Regions from separate parts of the Paenibacillus sp. J22P59 genome, predicted to be linked through region 1. Evidence: predicted binding sites of a transcription regulator. Region 1 holds the regulator's gene; the other holds the start of a gene.

What was found. Region 1 encodes NrdR, which represses ribonucleotide reductase genes. Its sites were predicted from a motif close to AACACNATATATNGTGTT; they were not measured.
Region 2: AC50YO_RS06065 (adenosylcobalamin-dependent ribonucleoside-diphosphate reductase) is a predicted target of NrdR. The motif match lies at 6,034-6,051, and genes of this name have one in related genera.

What each region holds. Positions count from the first base shown of each region.
Region 1 is NZ_JBXENX010000009.1:129,893-138,694, forward strand. It holds gene AC50YO_RS17040 (ABC transporter substrate-binding protein) at 1-76, opposite strand, end outside; gene AC50YO_RS17045 (NanQ anomerase/TabA/YiaL family protein) at 119-589, opposite strand; gene AC50YO_RS17050 (response regulator transcription factor) at 792-1,979, opposite strand; gene AC50YO_RS17055 (sensor histidine kinase) at 1,969-3,756, opposite strand; gene nrdR (transcriptional regulator NrdR) at 5,159-5,635, opposite strand; gene AC50YO_RS17065 (alpha/beta-type small acid-soluble spore protein) at 5,746-5,961, shown strand; gene AC50YO_RS17070 (lytic transglycosylase domain-containing protein) at 6,053-6,619, opposite strand; gene coaE (dephospho-CoA kinase) at 6,616-7,212, opposite strand; gene ytaF (sporulation membrane protein YtaF) at 7,251-7,949, opposite strand; gene mutM (DNA-formamidopyrimidine glycosylase) at 8,072-8,802, opposite strand, start outside.
Region 2 is NZ_JBXENX010000003.1:166,181-174,982, reverse strand. It holds gene AC50YO_RS06090 (hypothetical protein) at 1-20, opposite strand, end outside; gene AC50YO_RS06085 (hypothetical protein) at 34-393, opposite strand; gene AC50YO_RS06080 (glyoxalase superfamily protein) at 675-1,076, opposite strand; gene AC50YO_RS06075 (hypothetical protein) at 1,152-1,502, opposite strand; gene AC50YO_RS06070 (lytic polysaccharide monooxygenase) at 1,863-2,888, opposite strand; gene AC50YO_RS06065 (adenosylcobalamin-dependent ribonucleoside-diphosphate reductase) at 3,358-5,967, opposite strand; gene AC50YO_RS06060 (DEAD/DEAH box helicase) at 6,333-8,075, shown strand; gene AC50YO_RS06055 (YqhG family protein) at 8,072-8,802, shown strand, end outside.

The DNA.
Region 1 (8,802 bases):
TGCTAGAGCAGCCTGCCACTAAAGCCAGGATAAGAACAAGTGCTGAAGTTACAGTAAAAATACGTTTTTTCAACATGGATAATGCCCCCTTTTGCTAGTAATCATTTGGTGTGTAGCCCTAGAACAAAGCTTGATTGATCTTGACGACGACCTTTCGAACATCGGAAGCGGCTGTCAGCGTAATACCCGGCCGATGAATATCCTGCGGGAACAATACGACGAACATGCCTGGCTTCAGCGTGATCATCGTCTCCTCCTTCAACTCCTTGAACAAGGCATAGTCTTCTTCAGGGTTATAAGGCTGGGATGGCTCACAATTGTCGTCTTGCAATTGCCAACCGATCGTCTCTTCTCCACTAATCAAATAATGAATATCGAGGAAGCGTTCATGCTTCTCTGCAGGCTGCTCATAATGCGGCTTCGTCTTAATAGCCGATAGCAGTGCGAACATATCATCGCCCCAGATCGGATACTTCCCTACTTCCTGCGAGTCCAAATCTGTCTCGGCCAAATAATCAATGGCTTTGCGCAGAACAGGATGTACGGTGTGACGTTGATCAGCCCAATGCTTCATCGATCCGACGATCATGCTTCAATCTCCTCCCTCTTCTTGTTGTGCACCTTCCTGATGATTACAATGGGGAAGGCTTCTAACAAAAGTATAGCCTCAGAGATTCTATTGAAACAGGAACGAATCTTTTACGTTTATTCACTATTTTCTGAATACTCGTTGGTATTCACTTTCTTTGGATCAAATGTTCACTCTATAAAGATAGCGCTTTCTTTCTCTCTCATTTCTGATATTGCGCTCGATATTTTTGCGGGCTAACCCCTTTAATTTTTTTAAAAAGACGTCCAAAATAATTAATATTTTCATAGCCCACCTGCTCCGCAATCAAATAACTGGGGAGATTCGTTTCTTTGAGCAAGCCAGCCGCCTGCTCGATACGCAAATGATTAATCCAGTCCGTGAAGCCAAGACCAGTTTCTTTTTTGAAAATCGTACTCAAATAGCTTTCGCTCATATTAATCATTTCAGCCGCATATCTCAGAGAAATATCCTGTGTGAAATTCGCTTTTATATATTCAAGCAGCTGCTTAATATCATCCCGAGAGGTCACACGCATGCCCTGCTCATGCATCGCTGCTTTCATATCCACATATAGGCCTTGGAGCTCCTCCCAATTGTTAATAGGCTCGCTTACCTCAGCACGAAGCGAGATGCCCAGCAGTTGATTGGAAGCACTAATCAAGTTCTTAACCATAATTGACAACTCCGGCAGCTTGTCATCGGACAACGTGAGAAGAGCTGCCATCTCTGTAGTCTCAATCGTGATCGGGTTGCTATCCAGAATCAGATCCAGCTCAGATTGAACCAAATGCTTCAACAACTGAATAGCAGAAGCGCCCTGTCCACCCTCCCGCACTTGCCCTACATACAAGAGAAGCAGAATGCTATTAGGCCTCAATTCAGGCAGCTCTTGCGATTGCGGCACCTCTTCATCCTCAAGAAGAAGCTGCAGCTGCCGGGTCGTCCTCTCGAATCTGCTCTCTGCAGACTGTCCCTGATCATTAGCCGGCAATGAATGTGCTTGTCCTTTGGCTAGCTTTGCTGCTGCTTCGATTAGCAGCTCCAGCAGCTCTTCAGGCTTCATTGACGTTTTTAACATATAATCGACTACTCCAAGCTTCATCGCTTTGCGAACGTAATCGAATTCATTATGGCTGCTTAGAACGATAATAAGCGTGTTCGGATATCGTTCCTTGACTACCTCAATAAGCTCAAGCCCATTCATGCGGGGCATCACAATATCCGTAAGCAAAATATCCGGAACCTTGTGCTCCATCAGCTCAAGCGCTTTTTCCCCATCCGGAGCATCCCCGATAAATTCAAAATTATGATTCTCCCAGTCAATCAGCGATTTGATCCCTAATCGCACTAACAGTTCATCGTCTACCAGCATCACCTTAAGCTTCATCGCCAAGTCCTTTCTCCGCTTTCTTAATCGGCAAAACATACCGCACCGTCGTTCCTTCTCCAAAGCGGCTAGTGATATGAATGCCATATTCCTCTCCATATTGCAGCTTTAATCTGTCATGTACATTTTTCACGCCAATTCGTTCCGGAGGAGGCTCTTCCGATCCCGCTGCCAATCTCCTCTCAATCTCAGCCAGCCTTTCTTCCGTAATGCCTGCGCCGTTATCGTGGACAACCAAGATGAACTGTTCCTCTTCATAACGCGCTTCGATGACAATTTGGCCTAGGCCATTCATCGGATCAATGCCGTGTACTAGACAGTTCTCAATAATCGGCTGCAGCATAATCTTGATGACCTCTTGATCCATCAGTTCATCGGGAATATCAACCTTATAAGATAATTTCTCTTGATACTTCATTTTCATAAGCCCAATATAGTTGTCGATATAATCAAGCTCCTGGCGCAATGGAATTAAGCTTGCCCCTCGCCCAATACTGCCTTCCAGTATGCCTCCGAGATTAGAGATCATGTCCCCAACTTCCCGATCATTACGGATATAAGCCATCCACTTTATATTATTGAGCGTATTCAGAATGAAATGCGGATTAATCTGTGCCTGCAAGGCGCGGAATCGCATATCTTCCTTCTGCTCGTATTCATCCTTCACCTTAAGCAGAAGTCCCCGAATCTCCTTAACCATTTTATTATAAGTGCTAATGAGTGAGGAAATTTCCTGTGGACCCGTAATCGCGATCGCAGAATAGAACTCCTTATCCTCCAGCTCCCGCATCCGTTTCTTCAACAATTTGAGCGGCTTCGATATGCTGTAGGAAATGGACAATGTAATGAAGGTGAAAATAATGAAAATGAAAATAAAGATCAGAATATTCGTCTGGCGAATTTCGAAAATTTCCTTGAATACCGTATCATACGGAACCACCTGTATAATTTTCCAGCCATTAAGCTTCACCGTATTATAATTAGCGATCCACTTTTGGCCGTCCTTCTCGATAATTTCCTGCCCTTTGATGCCTTTTCTTACTTTTGGCATATAGCTTTCTTCTGATACACTTTGACCAATTCTCTCTTTGGTCTGGCTGGACACAATTGTCCCTTCTTTGTCGACCAGATAGACCTCGCCTTCAAGACCCGTCAAATATTTGCGCAGGTCCTCTTCTGACACACTGAACACAATCATTCCCGTATTACGATTGCTCAGCAGCTCCGTAACCGTTTTTACAAGCGTGATGATTGGTTTGCGGTCCGTATATAATAGCTGCTCATCGTTGAACATCCATTTGATCTGATACGGCCTGCTCATCATATCGATGTACCAATCCGAATCCCTATACTCTTCCAGCAGTTCTTCCATCATATAGCTTGTACTAAGCCAATTGCCCTGCGCATCGAATAAGGTCACATATGTATTTGTATAATAGGAGCTGAATAAGCGATTCAATATTTCATCATTCAGGCGTAATTTCTCATATTTGCTGTAAGCATTAGGGTCCTTGAGCAGCTTAGTAATGCTCGGGGTTGTCGTAATATCGACAGCTGATTGGACCATATCCTCCAGAAATAAATTCACATTGAAATTAACAAGATGGAGGGCATCCTGTGCAGAGTCTCCTATTTTACGCTCAATCACCTTCTCCAGCGGCTTGTCCATCAGATAAAACGTAAGAAGGAATGGAATAATCAGAAACAGCAGAATTGAAAAAAATATCTTATTGCGGATCGAGTTCCATTTGCCAAGCTTATGTCTAAAATTACCCAACCCTTTCACTCCTCTGACCATGCAAGTAAGATCGAAACTATCTGTAAAGTATAATAATAACAAACTTTGAGCTAGTTTTAGTTTACATTATTTTTTGAAAAACGATACTTGTATATTTTTTCTAACTGAATTTAAGAATTGATAGGCATCAGCTATAAAAATAGCGATTCATAATGGGAATATATTGAATTAGATATGCCATTGAAGAGAGAATGAAGAAATAATTCATTTAATTATTGACTGTTTATTCTTGCAGATCAGTAACAGCAAAACTTCCCAAACTAACTTATCAACCGTAACCTCCCCCTCATGTAACGGATTAACTCCTTACAGCTGCAACGCCTAGTTTTCAACAAACCTATAATGGCACTAGCTTTTCAACTAGCCCCCACTGCCATCTACTCAAATAACGAGCCCACAACTGCGAGCGCTGCGACTACCTCACTCTTCTGTAAGGCTATACTCATCCATTCGACCCGCTTATCCTGCACAACAAGCATTGTATGAGGCTAGCCTCATATCTCAGGAGCCAAGCTTCTCCCTATCCCGCCAGCTTATCAAGAGCAATCGTACCATCTACTGTTCAGCAACTAAATGACTCACTACAATTGCTTTGCCTAGTTTTTCAACTAACCTATATTGTCACTAACTTTTAAATTAGCCAACACTGCCATTTACTCAAATACCGAGCCCACAACTGCGTGCGCTGCAACTACCTCACTCTTCTGTGAGGCTATCCTCATCCATACGACCTGCTTATCCTACATAACAAGCATTGTATGAGGCTAGCCTCATATCTCAGGAGCCCAACCTCCTGACGGATGAGTTTTACCTCATACATTCCGAATTCCTTCCCCACTCACCACATTTATAGGTGCTTTTCCTCATACTTATGTGATCTTGCCTCATACCGGCAAAGTGAACAGCTAAAATGCCTGATTTTTCAACTAACCACTAGCTTATTAATTAACCCACACACTGCCATCTACTCAAATAACGAGCCCACAACTGCGAGCGCTGCGACTACCTCACTCTTCTGTGAGGCTATACTCATCCATTCGACCCGCTTATCCTGCACAACAAGCATTGTATGAGGCTAGCCTCATATCTCAAGAGCCAAGCTTCCTGACGGATGAGTTTTACCTCATACATTCCTGCTTCCTCCCCCACCCACCACATTTATAGGTGCTTTTCCTCATACTTTTGTGATCTTGCCTCATACCAGACCGGATGTTCAGATTTCTTCTGCTCTTACCTCACGCACCAAGGGTCAAATTTCCCATACCTAACTTTCGAGACAAAAAAAGCGAAAACCCTATGTACGGATTTTCGCTTTATTTATTAATGTCCATTGTAACTCCCCCCAAAAGAAGAGCGGACTATACTGCTATGCACAGATAAATTAAGTACCGCTATTATTAACTGGATCCTTCGACAAAAGGCTGCTCAATTCTTTCATGAACATATCAATGTCCTTGAACTGTCTATACACAGATGCGAAACGCACATAAGCCACTTCATCAATTGGATATAGCTGGCCCATCACATACTCACCGATCACTCTGCTCTCAACTTCAGCAAGTGCTGTCGTGCGGAGCTCCTTCTCTACTTCAGAGACAATAACCTCAAGATGCTCGACCGATACTGGACGCTTCTCGCAAGCACGTATTAAACCACGCAAAATTTTGTCCCGGCTGAATTCTTCGCGGCTGCCGTCTTTTTTTATAACAATAAGCGGCGTTTCTTCAATCATCTCGAATGTCGTGAAGCGGCGGCTGCATTTCTCACACTCACGCCTCCGACGGATAGATTTATTCTCGTTCGCAGGGCGGGAATCAAGTACCTTCGTTCCGGAATAGTCGCAATAAGGACATTTCATATACTTTCACTCCCTTTCGTTTAGTTGAAATAATTACCAATGTGTATTTGTAATGATCTTTGGAATTAAGCACATAATATTGTTACCAACCGCAAGGAGGTGAACAACAAATGAGCCAAAACCGCAGCAGCAACCAATTGGTAGTACCACAAGCTACGGCAGCACTAGACCAACTGAAATATGAGGTCGCACAAGAGCTGGGTATTGCAATCCCGCAAGATGGTTATTACGGGAATTTCACTACCAAAGATGCAGGATCGATCGGTGGATATATCACTCGTCGCCTGGTGCAAATTGCCGAGCAATCCCTTGCAGGAAATAAATAACCTTTTCATCAGTCATGATTAACAGATGCTTTGGTTGCCTTGTCCCAGAAGTGGATGGCAACCAAAGCTTCTTGCCTGTTGTCATCAAAGTTCAAAGTTCCGGATACAGCTCTTTATATTTATTATAGTAATAAATGACACGCTGTACATAGTGACGAGTCTCTCCATAAGGGATTTCACTCTTCGTTTCCAGCTGACCATCCCATTTGCCTGTATCTAACCACTTTCTCACATTGCCGGGTCCGGCATTATAAGCAGCGATCACCGCAATCGGATTCTGATCGAATTGCTTGTGCAGGGACTGTAAATACCATACCCCAACCTCAATGCTTACATCTGCACGCTCCATTAGCATTTCATTCGATACGCGCTCGAACCCCGCTTGCTGAACGACCCAGTCTGCTGTATTCGGCATAATCTGCATCAGTCCTAGGGCGCCTTTTTTGGACACCTTGCCCGTTGAGAAATTCGTCTCCGAGCGGATAATGGCTGCTACCAAATGAGGATCTACCCCATAATTGGAAGCACTGGCTCGAATGTCTTCCTTATACCGAATAGGATACATATATCGCTCCATCCAGTTCGAAGTTAAAAACAGCATCGCCAGCAAGCCGATCAGCACAATAAGCAGCACTCTCTTCTTCAGCAGCCACTTCATGATAAGCCTCTGCTCGTCCAAAAAGCATCCAGCTGTTTACCCGTCTCCTCCAACGTACCACTATTGTCAATTACCCAATCCGCCCGAGCTTTTTTCTGTTCAATGTCCATCTGCAGCCCTATTCTCCTAGCAGCTTCCTCTTCACCAATCGAATTACGTTCCATAAGCCTGATTAACTGAACACTCGCTGGCACATAGACGACCATGACCCCATCATACAAGCCTTCTTGCCCCGTCTCGTATAACAAAGGCACATCTGCCACAATAAGTCGCTCGGGGTTGTCTGCTTCATACTGCCTGATGCGCTCCTGCATACGGCTTCTTATTGCGGGATGCAGAATCGCTTCCAGCTTCACCAGCAGCTCTTGATTCTTGAACACAATCTCGCCAAGCGCCTTCCGATTCAAGCTTCCATCTGTATGTAATACAGCTTGTCCGAATAAAGAGGCGACAGCCTCTAAAGCCGATTCGCCGGGCATGACAACCTCTCTTGCAACCTGATCGGCATCGACCAGCAATGCCCCCCTCTCCACTAACATAGTGGCTACGGTGCTCTTGCCAGTCGCGATACCGCCGGTCAAACCAATCTTCACAAGCTTTCACCTCCATTTATGCTCCATTATCCGCTCACTTATAACAGCTTCATAATTCCCATCATAATTAATAAAATACCTGGAAGCACCGACAAGGCTTGAATCCCTCTCCAATTCGAGAATCGGAATCCGAATCGAATGCCGCTCAGTAGAAAAAGCGCACTTGCTGCTGTTATAACGAAGGCTGTCAACAGCGCCGGCAGCCCAATCATGGCTGCACCTATACCAGCACCAAAAGCATCTAATGACAAGGCAACCCCGAGCATAACCGCCTCGGATGCCGATATAATTCCCGACTTGTCAATGTCTGCCGCTTGTGGAGTCCGTAATATTTGGATAACTAGCCCAAGCCGCTTCATCTCTACAATAACAACCAATACGGGATTGGCACGCTCAGCAGAAATCTCTGCTTTAGCCTCAGTATCAGAGTCCTGCTCCAGGCTTCCTGCCGAACGTGTGTCTACCCTATTTCTCCTAAGCTGCAGCAACGCCCAAATGCCAATGCCAATGAGTACGCAAGCGCCGATCCATGTCGAGACGACAGGTGATAAATATCTTGTCAACCAAGTCCCTACCTGCATCGACAGCCAAATCACGAACCCTGAGCAGCAAGCAATAATAATAACCGATATGAGCGGAATTCGAATTCGCCGCAGTCCATAAGTTACACCTACTCCAAATCCGTCTACACTGACGGCAAAAGCAAGCACCAACAAAGATGCAAAATGCACGAACAACTCTCGTCCCTCCCCGCCTTGCGAATGGCTTAAGCCAAGACATTCGCCTATTGTTCGTAATCACAATAGCATATGCGGGGATTCCGTTACGGTGCATTCACCTATTATTGTACAGTCCTATGTTAGGGGCGAATCGTCAGCTTTCGTACAGAGGCCGAGGGCTGGCAGCGGCTGCAAATATGCGTGCCTCTGCCGGCAACTACGAACTTCTTGATCGGGCTGCCACAGGTCGTGCAGGGCTCATCCTTTTTGCCGTAGACGAGGAGCTGGTGCTGGAACATACCCATTTCCCCTTGTCCATTCACATAAGACTTGATCGAAGAGCCTCCAGCTTCAACCGCTTTGGCAAGGGTTGCGACAATAGCCTCGAATAATCGTTTCCATTCAGCAGATTTCAGCGATTCAGCTGTCCGCTCGGGATGGATTCCTGCCAAGAATAATGCTTCATCTACATATATATTGCCAAGCCCTACTACATATTCCTGATTCAGCAGGAGCGGCTTGATCTTAGTGGTACGCTTCCCCAGCCGACTCCGCAGCGCTTCCAGTGTGAATGCCGGATTATCGATCGGCTCAAGACCGAGCTTGTTAAGCGGGGGAAGATCAAACTCGGTACCAAGCTCGAACAGATGCATCGTGCCGAACTGTCTGACGTCCTTATATCTTAAATCTGTTCCATCATCAAAATGGAACAGAACATGAGTATGAAGCTCAACTGGCTCATCGCTTGGGAATACGCCATATCTACCTTCCATCCTCAGATGGGAGACTAATACAAGGCCATCCATTACGATTCGCAAAAACTTTCCACGGCGTTCTACGGTTTGAATCGTTTGTCCAACGAGTGCGTCTT
Region 2 (8,802 bases), on a different contig from region 1:
TTATTACCAGACCATCTCATACTACCATCCCACTCATAAAATTCCTGTAATCCTGAAAGGCTTTCCTTCAACAACCCAGATAGATTGATCCACTGAAGCAAACTTATTAAATGATAAATTTGTTACCGAAATTTTTTGAACCTGAACCCCACTGGATACAGCATCTTGTATAAGGCTAAACGAGGCTGTTCCTGTCGTCCCCCATTTTTCTGCAACACCATTTTGTCCCGGACCTTCAAAGCTAGAATTAAGAATTAAGTTTTCTTCAATTAATTTATTATTAATTGAAGTGTTTTGCTGCAAGGCAGATACATTAGTCGGAGTTATCAGCAATAAAATTATTAAGAACATCATTGCTATACTAGTATTAATAGATGTCTTGTTTGTATTCATACGATCTTTTCTCCTTATTTTGTTAATTATTGCGAATACCATAAATTTCACATCAATAAACGATATAACACTTGTCTTTGTAAATCATTAAGAGATAATGTTGGTTTATGACTAATTTTGTCGAAATATAGGTCATGAATTTGTTTTGACAGAACTAAGGACCTGCATAATCCTTTTCTTCTATTAAAAGGATTGAAATGATAGCATATAGATGAAAAAAAAAGCAACCAATCCCCTCAAGAGAGAATTAGCTGCTTCATTATAGAAATCCATTGCTGAGGTTATACTTTGTTGTCATCCCCAAATTCAATATCCTCATAAAATAAAATTCTGTTACCGAAAGGATCGGTCACAGTCACTTCAAGAGTATCCCATGGCGTAGGTTCTATACCCGGACGTGAATAGGGATATTTCTTTTCTATTATTTTCGTATGTAATGCCACAATATTGTTCACTTCAATGCGAATAGCGGCGCCGGGCGAGCAATCTCCATGATGCTCAGAGAGATGTATGATGCAGTTACTGTATGAGACCTGCATATATAACGGCATATTCTCTTCAAACCGATGCTCCCAATCTAATGTAAATTCCAAAAACTCCAAATAGAATTGTTTAGCCTTGTATACATCAAAAATTCTTAGTATAGGTGTCACTCTATTCATTATTATTTCAGTTGCCTCCATTCATCCTCGCTCCTTTTGATCATGATAAGAAAGATATGCCGACGAAAAAGTCAGATTGACTGCTGTCAGTCCAAACTAATATCGCTTATTAAGAAAATAAGAGATTGTAAAAACAATAACCGCAAGTATAATAACCAATAGAAATATCATACAAATAAAAGCGGTAAGTACATGGAGAATTTCGATGGGGATAATGCCAAACCCCCAATTAAATAGAAGTGCAAGCGATAAAATATTGAACAACACTCGACTGATTACAGACTCAATAGAGATACTTTTATTTATTTTTCTGAAAAAAATCAAAATCGCTATTATCTGAGTTAATTTTATCTTAATCGGTGAATCAATATTTCTATTTGCCCCATAACTGAATAGAAAAGTTAAGAGCATAACCTGCATAGTAAACAAATGAATATCTTTCTCCAACTTAAAGCCCCCTAGTAGAGCCATTTTTACGACAGTTCCCACACTTTTCAAAACTCTGGTCGCAGCCGATCTCACACCACAACAGCAACCAACCATGAAATAGGATGACATAGTGCTTTCGTCTAATGATTCACTGCATCTTCCATCTGAACATCATATTATCAGAGAATTAACGAAACGGCTAGAAACTAATATGTCTCTAATACCCGGAAACTCCTTCTTCGATCTCTTACAAAGTCTGTTCGTATTAGGTGCAGACGAATGAGTTGAATTTATATCATGATTTCCTTCATTATTATCAGGAAAAACAGACATAGAAAAAAGCCCTGAAGGTTCTTACCTCCAAGGCTTTACTGATCGTTAAGGAATGATCTTCCAAACATTATTGCCAGTTGGGGTCTCGCCTAATGTCCACCATTTGGCTTCATAATTGACGCCGTTATAAGAAACCTTGTTTCCGCCTACATAGACTGTCGTCGCACTCCAGGCTGGATACGCTGGGCTGCTAGATCCAGTCGTCGTGACCGACAATGCGGAAGAGGCCGGTGAGGCGTTGCCCGAGGCGTCTATGGCTATGACGGTAAAGCTATAAGGAGTGCCGCTCGTTAGGCCCGTGCTCGTGAAGGTAGTTGACGATGTTGTGCCTACCGATACATTATTGCGATAAATCTGATAGCTTAATGCACCAGGTACGGCGGTCCAGCTCAAGGAAACGCTGTTATCTGTTACGGCTGTGGAAGCCAAGTTAGTTGGTGCTGGAAGTGCACTGCCTCCGCCAAAATCAACATCAGATACGTTGACGTAAGCAGTAGGAGCTCCGGAAACTTCCCAGATTGCTAGAATAACATGATAGCCTGTTCTTGCTGGAACATTGCAATTGGAAGTGTAATAATTAGCGGGACTTGCACCATTCAGATTTTCTTGGCAGAACGGTGTAAGGTCAAAGGAGGCTCTTGTCAGCGGAGCGTTCGGGTTCCAGCCCGGCTTAGTGATGAAATACTTGAACGTAGTCGTAGCGTGAGCAGCATTCAACTGCCATTTGAAAGCCTGTGGTCCTGCCTGCATTGGCACCTTAGCCCAACGAGTCGAAGTTTGCTCATTAAGCTTAGGAAAGCTGGTGCCAGCACTCGCAATTTGGCCGTCAGCAGGGCCGCCGTTAGGGAAGCCTTTAGGCGCTTCAGCGCTTTGCGGCTCGTAAGCAGCTCCTCCACAATCTGTATTTATCTTTTTTTGGCATAACAATGCGCGGCTCGCTGGAACATCCAAATACCCGTGAGCCGAGCTTGTGTCTGGAAACAGAAGCATCAGTACAGCGGTCATCAGAAGCATACCGCCAGCAACAAGCAGCTTGTGGAACAAACGGTGGTTCGGTAAAGCCAGATTCATCATTAATTCCTCCTTAGATTTGGGTTTTCAAATACAAAAGCGCTTACATTTATCTGCTCTAAACCAGCATCACCTCCCTTAAAAATCAAGCATCAAGCTATTTTTAAAAGTACAGGCTAGCACATAGTCTTGTCTATAGGCATAAATAACTGGATATGCAATCCAATTATATGCCGTATCAGAGCATATCAAAACAAATTTTATTGAAAAAATTGTTACAATCTATAATTTATGCAGCTTCTTGTCCTTCTATATAGGGTAATCACTACTATAACTACTAATAATACCTAGTATTTCTTATCTATTTCTTATCCGACGAATAAGCATATGGAAGTCGCCATTCATTTATACCCAGCAATGGGTCTTATGAAACAAATAATATAAAAAAAAGCAACTGAAAAAATCTCAGTTGCCCATTGGCTTTCTTATTGACTGAATCGTATATGCAGAAAAATTTTTTCAACATTAATCAATTACACTTGCTGTATCCGCAGGTGCTGCATTGCTTGCAGCCCTCTATACTAAGCAGCGTAGCTGCACCGCATGACGGACAGAGATCCCGCGAGTCCACTTCTCCTGACTTAGGCAGCGCTGCATCCACGAACGGAGGCTGTGCAAGCTGAGAGGAAACCGCTTCTTCGCCGCTATCCATATGAATTTCAAGCGCCTTTGCTACCGCGTCAGCAATAGATTCAACACGATTGACACCGAATCCGATTGCGCCTGAACCCCCGATTCCCTTCAAATGCTTGGTCAACAGCTTCACTTTATTGCCGTGATCCCCATACCGCAGGAATAAGGAGCATACCCGTCCTAGCGCTTCTGCCATCGCGAATACATCGGAGCCCGCTTTGCCGACATTGAGGAATATCTCCCCTGGAATGCCGTTCAGGTCATTTATTGTAATATAGGCCATGCCGAATGGCGTATTGATTTTGTAGGTTGCACCACGCAATATTTGCGGACGGCTCTTATATTGTTTATCCAGCACCTGCTCCGACTGATCTAACGAATTCTTGCCCATTTGACGATCCACCAATGCACCCTTACCTGCTTCCAGCTTTGTTGCCGCCTTTATTCCATCATCCGCAGCTTGGGCGACTGGCTTCTTCAATTCTGATTCCTTTTTCTTTTTCTCTTCCTCTTCACTCTTCGTCGTTGACAAGACCTGGACATCACGGCTTCCGTCCCGATAGATCGTCACGCCCTTGCAGCCAAGGTCAAAGGCCAGCTCATATAGTTCCTTTGTCTCCTCCACTGTGAAATCACTCGGACAGTTGGCAGTCTTCGAGATGGAGCTATCTACCCAGCGCTGAATAGCGGCTTGCACACGAATATGGTCTTTTGCCGACAAGTTCATTGCAGTTACGAAGTACGCTGGCAGCTCCTCGCCAGGATGCGTATCCTTCCATTGCTGGGCAATAGGCACAAGCTGCTTGTCATAGCCAAGACGGCTCTGGCGGAAATATTCAAAGGCAAAATAAGGCTCTATGCCAGTTGATGTGCCGACCATCGTCCCTGTGCTGCCTGTCGGCGCTTGCGTAATAACAGTAACGTTACGCATGCCATTGCTTCGCACGGCCTCGCCCACTTCGGGATACTGCGAGATCATATTGCGCATAAACCCGCTTTGCAGGAAGGGCTCTGCCTCGAAGGCTTCGAAGGAGCCTTTCTCCGCAGCAATCTCTGTGGATGCCAAATAAGCCTCTCTGGCGATGAACCCATACAGCTCATCGAGAAATACAAGCGATTCTGGGCTTCCATATCGTACGCCAAGCTGAATCATAAGCTCCGCAAGTCCCATCGTCCCTAGACCGACGCGGCGCTCGCGCTTTTGATTTTTTTCATTTTCTTCAAAATGATACGGCGTAGTGTCAATCACATTGTCGAGGAATCGCACGGACCATCTCGTTACCTTAGCCAGCTCTTCCCAAGCCACCGCGTGATTCTCTTGGTCATAGAATTTGGATAAATTGATCGCTGACAGGTTGCATACGCCCCATCCCGGAAGCCCCTGTTCGCCACAAGGATTCGTGCTAATAATCGGATTGAAATACCAGCTATTAGACATTTGATTGTAATACTCCATAAATACGACACCAGGCTCCGCCGACTTCCATGCCGATTCAATAATTTTATGCCAGACGTCGCGGGCACGGACTTTTTTGTACAGAATCACTCTTTTGCCAAGCTTACGCCATGCCTCTAGGTCGCCGTCCCACAGCTCATCATATTCAGGGTCCTTCGTATCCGGGAAGACAAGCTCCCACTCCAGATCCTCTTTGACGGCTTTCATAAAACCATTGCTGACACAGACAGACAGATTTGCATTCGTAACCTGCCCCATCGTCTGCTTAACCGTTATGAAATCCTCAACATCCGGATGCCAATCATTCATCATCAGCATTAATGCTCCGCGTCTTGATCCGCCCTGCTCGATCAGCCCTGTTGTATAGCTGAACAAGCCACCCCAAGAAACAGCGCCGCTCGAGGAACCGTTAACTCCCGCTACAATAGCGCGCCGCGGACGGAGCGAGGACAGATTAATGCCTACACCGCCTCCCCGCGCCATAATTTCGGTCATTTCCGTCAGCGTAGTCATAATACCGCCGCGGCTATCCCTTGGAGAAGGAATAACATAGCAATTGAAGAGCGTCAGCTCCTCACTCGCACCCGCTCCAGCTGCAATTCGGCCCCCGGGCACGAGCTTCCAATCATCGAGCAAATAACGGAACCGCTCCGTCCATAACGCCCGCTTCTCCTCCGTGTCTTCTGCACCTGCCAAAGCACTTGCAAGCCGTGACCACATTTCCTCCGGCGTCTTCTCTTGCGTCAACGTCAGCTTCTCCACATCCGAGGTTACCACCTCGCCGCTCCGCAGCTGCACCTTTACTTCAGCGCCATTGCGGGCTACGACCTCTCCAACCTCCTTGGCAGGGAATTTCGGATCATCCTTCGTCAATACTAATACAACGTCCCCGACCTTCGTTAAGCTCGTATCCGCTTGCTTCCACGCATAGCGATCCAAAAAAATCTTCTCGCTAAGCCCCTCCAGCTGTCTTCCCCGATTATTCGCCATTTGTTATAATTACCTCCCCATTCCACTGCTTCCTGCTTACTAACAGGTTCATCTTATATGAGATAAATCACAATATATTGTGTATAAATACCATTATAACATACTACATATGGACTTAAAGCCATCTCAAGCCTCATTTTTCCCTAATCTCTCCTACTACTCCCTGCCACACTTCTGATAGCTTGTTTTTTCTTTAATTTCGGACATTTCTTATTAATATTTGTTGAAAAGGCCATACTAGAGGCAACTATCCCTTTTTCCACCTGAAAGGAGCTGCTCCATTGTCCTCTACTATAAATAATCAATCCAACGGCAACACCGCAGGAGCCTCCCTCATTACTCGTCCCCTCCATGCCCACGTGGATATGCATGTTGATCGTTCCTGGTTCGACGAGCTCCAAAGCCGTGTAGCCAAAAACGGGCCATGGGATGATTGGACACTATATCAGCTGTCTATGGAAGCCGAGCAGTCCAAGCGAATTGAGAGCTTCGAGCAATTGCAATGCCTCCGTTCTTTGCCTTCCTTAGAACCGATGCCTCACCAGATCAGTACTGCACGCAAAGTGCTGCATGAGATGGGCGGCAGAGCCATTCTTGCGGATGAGGTTGGACTAGGCAAAACAATCGAAGCGGGCCTTGTGCTCAAAGAATACATCGTACGCGGTCTCGTTCGCCGGGCTCTGATTCTCGTTCCTGCTTCACTCGTACTGCAATGGGTTCGTGAGCTGAATCAGAAATTCGGCATAGCTGCTGTCGCGCAAAAGAAAGAACATACTTGGCATTATGACGTAGTTGTCGCTTCAATGGATACAGCGAAGCGCGATCCTCATCGTGATATTGTTCTTGGCAATGATTATGACCTCATCATTATTGATGAAGCGCATAAGCTCAAGAACAAAAAAACGACCAACTATCAATTCGCCTTGCAGCTCCGCAAGAAATATTGTCTGCTGCTGACGGCTACTCCTATTCAGAATGATCTCGATGAATTATATAACCTCATTACACTGCTGAAGCCGGGCCAGCTTGGCGGGCAAAGCGAATTCGCCGCTAACTTTGTGGTTGATAAAAGACTGCCTAAAAATGAGGACCAGTTGCAGGATGCCTTATCCGGCATTATGATCCGCAACCGCAGAGGCGACGGAGGCATTTCGTTCACGAAACGCTTTGTTAAGAATATTCCGCTCGAATTGTCAACCGAGGAGAAAGCGCTCTACGATGCTGTCACCGGATTTGTCAAAGAACGTTATGAAGAGAGCGGCGGCGACATGTCCAGCATGCTCTCCCTTGTAACCCTCCAGCGCGAGGTGTGCAGCAGCCGTGATGCCGTGTTCCTTACGCTCGTCAATCTGTTCAAGAAGACCGCCGAGGATTCGCCGCTTCGCGCCAAAATATGGGGGCTTGTGGAGTTCATCAAACAGATTCAATCGAACACCAAAGCCGAAAAGGCGATGGAGCTAATTAAGGAAATGAATGACAAGGTTATTATTTTCACCGAATATCGTGCGACGCAGGAATATTTGCTGCAATTTTTCCGCAAGCATAATATCAGTGCCGTCCCCTATCGAGGCGGGATGAATCGCGGCAAAAAAGATTGGATGATGGATCTATTCCGTGGACGCACCCAAGTGCTTATTGCAACGGAAGCCGGCGGCGAAGGCATTAACCTGCAATTCTGCCACCATATGATCAACTTCGACCTTCCTTGGAATCCGATGCGAGTGGAGCAGCGAATTGGGCGGGTTCATCGGCTCGGGCAAACCGAAGATGTGAAAATATATAATTTGTGCACACTTGGCACCATTGAAGAGCATATCGTTCATTTGCTGCATGAGAAAATTAACCTGTTCGAGCTGGTCATAGGCGGATTAGACCATATTCTAGAGAAATTCGATAAGAGCGATGGCTCCTTGGAGCAGCGTCTGGCTCGTATGCTTCTAGAAACTGGCGGGAGTGAAACCGAGCTCCGCGAGCAGATTAATGAGCTTGGATCATCGCTGGTCAAGCTTCGGGACGATGCTGCTGATGATCCTGCATTAGCGGTAGAGCCTGCCGCGATCCTATCCCAAATGACGGCATTAGGCCAGAAGGTAGAGATACGCCCATGAATGAGAAACAAATACACAAGTTTGTTCATCGTTATCTGGAAGCGACAGACTGCTCTATTATTGAGAAGTCCCCTGCTCATTTCACCGTCAAGCTATCGCCTGCAGCGGATCGGGAATTAACGAATCGCCCGTATTATTGGAGCTTCGTTGATCGTACGGATGCAGAGCCAGAGACCATGACCTTCTTGTTCGTAACCGATAAGCCCAAATATGAAGCTGCACTTGAGAGTCCTGTAATACAACCGTCCACTCAACAGCCATCCGCTGTCGATGCGGCGCTAAATCGATCCTTCGGCTTCATCAACAATAACCTGGCAGCGCCTGCACGAGTGCCTCGCGAGGATTTGCATTTTGGCTCGAATAAGCTGGAGCAGCTTTTCAAGGCAGCCAAAGCCTACGGAAGCTACGTTAATTTGTATCAGGAGCGGGACACTAGAGCCAGCAATCCATTCCAATCAACCGCTTATACGGCTTGGCTTGGTGTTAATATGCGTGTGGAGTTCGCCTGTGACCGGAAGCGCGAGGAAATTCACAGCTTCGGCATTTCTCTGGCAACGGGACACTGCATCGACCATTTTTTCGATCATCTTGTAGCAATGAAGCTATCCCCAAGACTTCCTGCGAATGTCCATATTGCTAAGAACGGCATCTCCATGGCCAAAGCCTTAACTATTATCGAGCAATCACTCGAACGAAAGCTTCGGGCTTATGACTATAGTTGGGCCGC